DNA from 2 places in the Cytobacillus firmus genome. Region 2 is predicted to be linked to the other one. Evidence: riboswitches for the same ligand, from Rfam matches in the RefSeq annotation. Region 2 holds a riboswitch; the other holds the start of a gene.

Region 1 (3,422 bases), 1.9 Mb from region 2:
GGTTTTATACTTTTTAAACGTTGTAAATTATGGAAAAATAATTTTTTTTTTACAAAGTGTGCTACAACAGCGTTCAGATGCCAGTAATATGTGAAAAAAATGTGACATCTGTTAAGAAAATAAATTTTTAGAAACTTAATAATTCACAAAACCATAAAAATGGAAACTGAAAGTGAAATAGTTAATAATAGAAACTGTGAAAAAAATTAGGCAGGTGTAAAGATGGCTCAGCAGGATTTTACAAAAGGAAACATACTCAAACAGCTGCTGGTGTTCTCAACTCCCATTATGCTCACTAATTTCCTGCAGGTTTCCTATCAATTTGTAGATAGTCTGTGGGTCGGGAATTTGCTGGGGGCTGATGCATTGGGAGCTGTCGCAGTTTCAGGCACTGTAATCTTTACAGTACTTTCTTTTATCATCGGCATAAACAATGCTGCGTTAACGATTTTATCCCAGCAGAAGGGGGGAGATCACGAAGAGGGGCTGAAAAGATATCTAAATGCTTTTACCGTCATTCAGACAATTTTGTCAGTTGTTCTAGGAACAGCCGGATTCCTGCTTGCTGAAAGGATTTTGGCCTTAATGGGCACACCTGCGGGAATGGCCGAAGGAGCAGCATCCTACCTGCAGATTAACTTTATTGGAATTCTGTTTTTATTTGGCTACAATTTTATAGGAACTATACTCAGAGCGCTTGGAGACAGCAAAAATCCTCTGTACTTTGTCCTGATAGCAGTCGTATTAAATGCAATACTCGATCCTCTTTTTATTTCTGTATTCAAGCTTGGTATTGAGGGGGCCGCATATGCAACAATCGTATCACAGGGCTTTGCATTTATAATCGGAATGATATTCATACTCCGCAAAAAGCTGGCACCATTCACTATTCCTTCTTGGCCGCATAAGGAGGAGGCAGCATTGATATTCAAGCTTGGCATCCCTTCAGGGCTCCAAATGACTGTCATATCGGCTGGTGTTATGGCCATTATGTCTGTCGTCACCTCCTTTGGCAGTGACGTGGTAGCGGGATTTGGTGCCGCACAGCGCATTGACAGCATCATTATGCTTCCTGCGATGGCATTGGGAACTGCAGTCAACAGTATGGCGGGTCAAAATATAGGGGGAAATCAATGGGAACGGGTGCATCAGATTGCGTTGTACGGAGTCATTTACAATCTTGGAATCATGTTTCTCATCGCCCTTGGGACGGTCTTATTTGCAGAACACGGGGTGCGCCTGTTTATCCAGGATAAAGAATCAGTTCACTACGGCACTGAATATTTAAAGATCATTGCCTTTTTTTATCCGCTTCTGGGCATTAATTTTGTATTGAATGGTGTGGTTAGAGCTTCTGGAGCGATGTTTCAAGTGCTGATACTGAATATCATTTCATTCTGGATCCTGCGCTATCCTTTAACATTTCTATTTTCTAAGTTTATGGGTGATAAAGGCATAGCTGCAGGTATGGGTGTCAGCTTTGCAATAAGCAGTTTCATCGCCTATATGTATTACCGCATCGGAAAGTGGGATAAACAGGTTATCATAAGCGAGGGAAAATAAATCCTTTTCACCATCATGAATTTCATATATACTAAAAGCGGATAATTTAATAACGTGCCACAAGGGGAGCATACCGCTGAGAGTGAACAGTCCGCTGTTCTGACCCTTTGAACCTGTTAGTTAATGCTAGCGCAGGAATGTGGAATGATAGGCAGGTATAGTTTTCTGCCTGCTTGTTCTCCCTTGGGGTATCGTCATACGATTGAAGGGGGATTTTTTTTTATGAAAAAATTAAGCCTGACGGCGATGATAGAGGCTTCATTTTTTGCTGCCTTTGCTATCATTCTTGATTTTCTGCCATCCATCAAGCTGTCGCCATCCATTTCCATATCTGCCGCGATGATTCCGATTTTCATTCTGGCTTTCAGGTGGGGCTTTAAGGTCAGCTTTATTGCAGGCCTCTTATGGGGGATTTTGCAGATTGCCATGGGGGATGCCTGGATTGCCACTCCGATACAGGCATTTATTGAGTATTTTGTGGCATTTGCCTGTATCGGGTTTGCCGGCTTGTTTTACGGCGTCATCCAAAATCAGCTGCGGGCAGGTAACAAGAAGAAGGCATTGTCATGGGTTGTCTTAGCCGTATTTGCCGGAAGCCTTGCCCGGTATTTCTGGCATTTCATAGCAGGTGTGCTTTTCTTCGGAAGCTATGCACCAGAAGGGATGTCTCCGGTTCTGTTTTCCTTCCTGGCAAACGGCGCAACCATGCTCGGAGCGGCAATTCTCTGCTCAATCCTGGCCGTATTAATTATTTCATCGGCACCGAGATTAATCATAAAAAAATCGGATGAAAGACTTCAAACTCAAAAGAATGCTTCCTAATAATGTCCGCCTCTCTGAAATATTTCAGAGAGGTTTTTTATATATCGGATTTGATTGATAAGAAGCTGTTTTCAGGAAGAATTATGGGAACGTCTGGTTTGGGCGTTCCCGTTCCAATACCGTTAAAAATGAACTATTTATTATAATCTCACCAATGTACTTGAAGTTTATTGCCATTGAGGTCATAAAAGTGGAAAAAGGCATGACCATTATCTTCTTTTATATCCTCGACCTTAACTTGATTATCAATTAAGTGCTGATGAAATTTAGATAATTCTGGACTTGTAAACCCAATGCTAAATTCTTGTTCATTATCAATTGTAAAATGAGCAAAAGTTTCATCTTCGGTAGGAACTAAGATCAGTAAGAAAGGCCCTTCATTTACTTTTAAAATTGCAAGTTTTCCAGTATTGTTTAGTAACTGGAGTCCTAATACATCTCTATACCATTGGGCAGACAGTTCTAATTCTTTTACAGGAATTCTAATATAATGTACTTGTTCAATAAATGATTTACTCATAGAATTCTCTCCTTTATTTAATTCGGTATATCATATATTTCCTTTTTATACAGCTTTTTCCTTCCCTATTTTTGATTCTTAAACAGAATAATAATCTTTCTAAACAAAGCCAATATATTAGGAAATTACTTCTGAAAAATGGGTATATTACTTAAAAAAGGGGAGTGAAGACTTTGTCCAATACATTGCAGGGAAATATTATTACAGGTGTTTTTGATGCGGAAGCCAGTGCCTTTGAAATCCAGAAAGTAAAAAGTTTCAGTACCCAGTCAGTGCTCAACAAAAATCAATGTGAAACTTTGTATAACTATCTATCCCTTCATGAAGAAGATGAGGGAGGGCAAATCATTACACTCTACGATCAAATGCCGCTCATGCTGACCCGGCAGGAAATATGCAGTCTGAAGAAAGATTTGGAGAACATTAAAAAGCTATATCAGTAGAAAATCGCTTTGCAGCTTGCAGAGCTTTTTTTTATGAAATAAATTTGACAAATTTGTGACAAAAAGTTTGACAA
Region 2 (3,422 bases):
TCAACATTATGTAAATGAACAACTCTCACAAACTCAGCCCATTTTCCTATATAATTTATGGCCTTGTCGTCCGTGGCTAATATATAATCCCCGATATCAATACAGAGGCTGAGGCCATATTTCTTCCATGTCTCTACTGGAAAACTGTCAAGATAATCGATTCCTGCCGGCGATTGCCTGAATCCTAATTTTGGTTCACACACGATCATAATCTCATATTTTTTCTGAAGAGCACTGAGTTTCTTGAGTCCCTCCTCAATAATCTCTGCCGGATTCCCACTTGCTTCCTTTTTAAAATAAGGAAAGTGCACCAATATGTATTCAGCACCAAGCCGGGACATCCTTTCCACTTCCGCCTCAAACTGGATCCAGGCTTCCTCTGGATTCATACTGACCTTTTCCAGAAGATCGTATTTGCTTTGTCCCCGGAAAAGAGGCGAATGAAGACCAAAGCTTTTGTTTGTTTTGCCCATCAATTTAATAAAGCATTGAAAGGATTCCTCATCTTGAAATTCCCCTATCTCAATATGCGGCAAATGACGTTTAAAAAGTTTATGAAACAGCTTGCTGTCTGACAAAATGACGCTTCCTGATACCCCTATTTTATGAACCATTATATCCCCTCTCTTATGAATGGTTATAACAATCTTATCATACCTTCATGTAACTTATTGGGAAATAATACCGTCTATTCAGTAAAATAGGTGAGGTGTACTTATGGTTAAAAAGGTATTTACTTCAATAATTGGAGTACTGTTATTTTTCATTCTTTTTTTTCGGGGTGGAATCATTCTGGATTCCATCGGCATTCATTTCGGAAATCCTTTTGCAAAGAAACTGGAGATGCCCTCTGATTACTCACAGGCCGATTCAAATCAAAACGGCATTGCTGATCCGCTTGATATGGTCCAGACAGCCAGAAAAGAAGTGGAACAGCGCACGCCATATAAAAGTGCCTACTATGCGGGAGGCTATCCGCCCGATGGCGAGGGTGTCTGTACAGACGTGATTTGGAGAGGTTTCCAGGGGGCTGATGTAACCATAAAGGATCTTATTGATCAGGATATCGCCGAAAATACGGACTTGTATTCAAGAGTCCATGGCAAGCCTGATCCGAACATTGATTTCAGAAGGGTACCAAACCAGAATATCTTTTTTAGCCGGTTCGCAAAGTCATTAACAACAGAACTGATTCCAGGAGATGTTAAGAACCTTCAGCAATGGCAGCCGGGTGATATTGTGGTTTTCCTTTCTCCTAAATTCGACCATGTGGCTTTCATATCTGACAAACGGACTAAAGATGGCATTCCATACGTAATACATAACTCCACCCCATTTGCAGCAGAAGTAAAACTATCTTCTTTTAAGACTCCCATTACCGCTCACTACAGATGGGATTTTGAAAAAACGCCTGCACTGCCATAAAGCAGATGCAGGCGTTTTTCTTATTAAATAAGAAAGTATAAAATTTTGAACTTCGATAACTCTCTAGCGCAAGCAGCCTGCACATCGAGGTGTCGAGGGTGAGCGAGTCGCTTACGCTTTTCTATCTGACTGCTGCCGGATTGCCCGCCGGCCACTCTTCGCAGGTATAAGCCATCTCCCAGAAACCAAGCTCCAGCTGGCAGCTTTTTCGGAAAGCATCCTTCATTCGCTGCCTTTCTTCCGGTGATGCCGCTTCAGCAAGTTCATCCAAACGGTTTCTCATATTCATGGTCACAGCTTCGACTCTAAGGTTTGCATAAAAAGAAATCCACGGATAAAACGGATGGTTCTCATCTGGCTCATATTGCTTCATGAGCTCAAGCCCAATTTCCCAATAAGTCCATGGGCAAGGCAATAATGCAGCGAGTATTTCACCCATGCCGCCTGTATGGGCATGATACATCATATGCTTTACATAATGATCGGCTGTCGGCGGAAGCGGATATCCCTGCAATGCTTCGTAATCCACCCCAATCTGCTGGCAAAAATTATGGTGGGGGTGTACTTCGCTGTTCAATACAAATTCTATTTGCTGGTTAAAGTATGCAATATCCTTACGTTCAGCTGACTTTGAAATCGCAATTCCGTAAATATGCATGAACGCATTCAAATACTCAAAGTCCGCTTTAATGTAATGAGCAAGCGCCTCTTTCGGCACATCCCCTCTCCCGATCCCCTGAACAAATGGATGTTCAAATATCAGCTGAAACAAATCTTCATTTTCCTTGCGCAGAATTTCTGAAAAAGTCATAAAAAATAGCCTCCTTAATTAAATACAGAAGCTGCCGGGGAAAAAGCATGAGGATATATAATGAGGTCCTCACTGCTTCCCTGCGCTGGCATTATCCAGATCAGGTTCCAAGGGACCAAGGAAAAGCTCCTTATCTCAGCCGTAGCGCCCCTAGCAGTTTTCTAACATTTTTAATTGTTTTTTTATCGATTGTCTAACTTGACGTTTTTCGCTCATACATTTTGGATCTCGCCCATAACTCTTGAAAATCGCTCATAAAGTCAGATTGCTATGCTGCTCTCCCTTACTCTGCTAACCAATCTTACTTCTCCAGCCCAAAATCATCACATATTCTGAACCAAATTCTTCTCTTTAACCTTCGCTAACACCAACCAGCCTATCGCCGCACCGGCAATGCTGCTGACCAGAAACGGCGGCACAAAGAAGAATGCACCAGCTTCACTGCCCATGAGAAATTTTGCATACGGAACAGCAAACAATGCTCCGATTATACCGGTGCCCAAAACCTCGCCAGCGGCAGCCCATATTTTCCGGCCGAATTTCAAATAAAGGACACCAGCCAAAAACGCACCGATCATGCCGCCTGGAAACGCAAGCAGCGTCCCGAATCCAAGCATATTACGCAGCAAAGCAATCATAAAAGCAATGGCTGCTGCCGGCAGTGGTCCAAGAGTCACCGCGGCCAATACATTTACCGCATGCTGAACCGGATAGGCCTTGGCTATACCTGCCGGAAACCAGAGCAAATGGGATCCCAGTGTCCCAATCGCCGTAAATAGTGCCATCGTAGTCAACAATCGGGTTCTGTTCATCTAAACCTCCTTTCTAAAAGGGCAGCCTGATTGCTTATCTGGATGAGAAGTATGTATACAAAAAAGCCAGATCCCCACAAAGGACCCGGCTTGGTTTAAGTATATGAATCGACATATTGTCAAATCCTACTTCCCTCCGCTGGCATTAACCAGATCAGGTCCATAAGAGTCGGAAAGCTATAAGCGCTTTCCTCTCAGCCCGCACATTCGGGGCACCCCTAGTAGTTACATAGATATTTAATTTGATAAGCTATTTCAAGCTTAACAAATTATTCCGGCACTGTCATCAAACTTTTAACTTATATACTTCTCTTGATGCACTGGATTAAGCGCTCTTCAATTTCTGCTGCGAAGCTTTGAACAGATTCGTCATT

Evidence for each region. A riboswitch is a leader RNA that binds a small molecule or an ion and turns the genes downstream of it on or off. The one in region 2 is predicted to bind thiamine pyrophosphate.
Region 1: it holds a riboswitch for thiamine pyrophosphate, as region 2 does, so the genes downstream of both, thiT (energy-coupled thiamine transporter ThiT) here and tenA (thiaminase II) in region 2, are expected to answer to the same signal.

What each region holds. Positions count from the first base shown of each region.
Region 1 is NZ_CP098323.1:2,338,649-2,342,070, reverse strand. It holds gene NAF01_RS11900 (MATE family efflux transporter) at 223-1,563, shown strand; TPP riboswitch at 1,616-1,718, shown strand; gene thiT (energy-coupled thiamine transporter ThiT) at 1,786-2,385, shown strand; gene NAF01_RS11890 (VOC family protein) at 2,534-2,905, opposite strand; gene NAF01_RS11885 (hypothetical protein) at 3,079-3,348, shown strand.
Region 2 is NZ_CP098323.1:440,861-444,282, reverse strand. It holds gene NAF01_RS02275 (TIM barrel protein) at 1-614, opposite strand, end outside; gene NAF01_RS02270 (DUF1287 domain-containing protein) at 718-1,425, shown strand; gene tenA (thiaminase II) at 1,547-2,236, opposite strand; TPP riboswitch at 2,297-2,398, opposite strand; gene thiW (energy coupling factor transporter S component ThiW) at 2,560-3,048, opposite strand; TPP riboswitch at 3,163-3,278, opposite strand; gene NAF01_RS02255 (DUF302 domain-containing protein) at 3,348-3,422, opposite strand, start outside.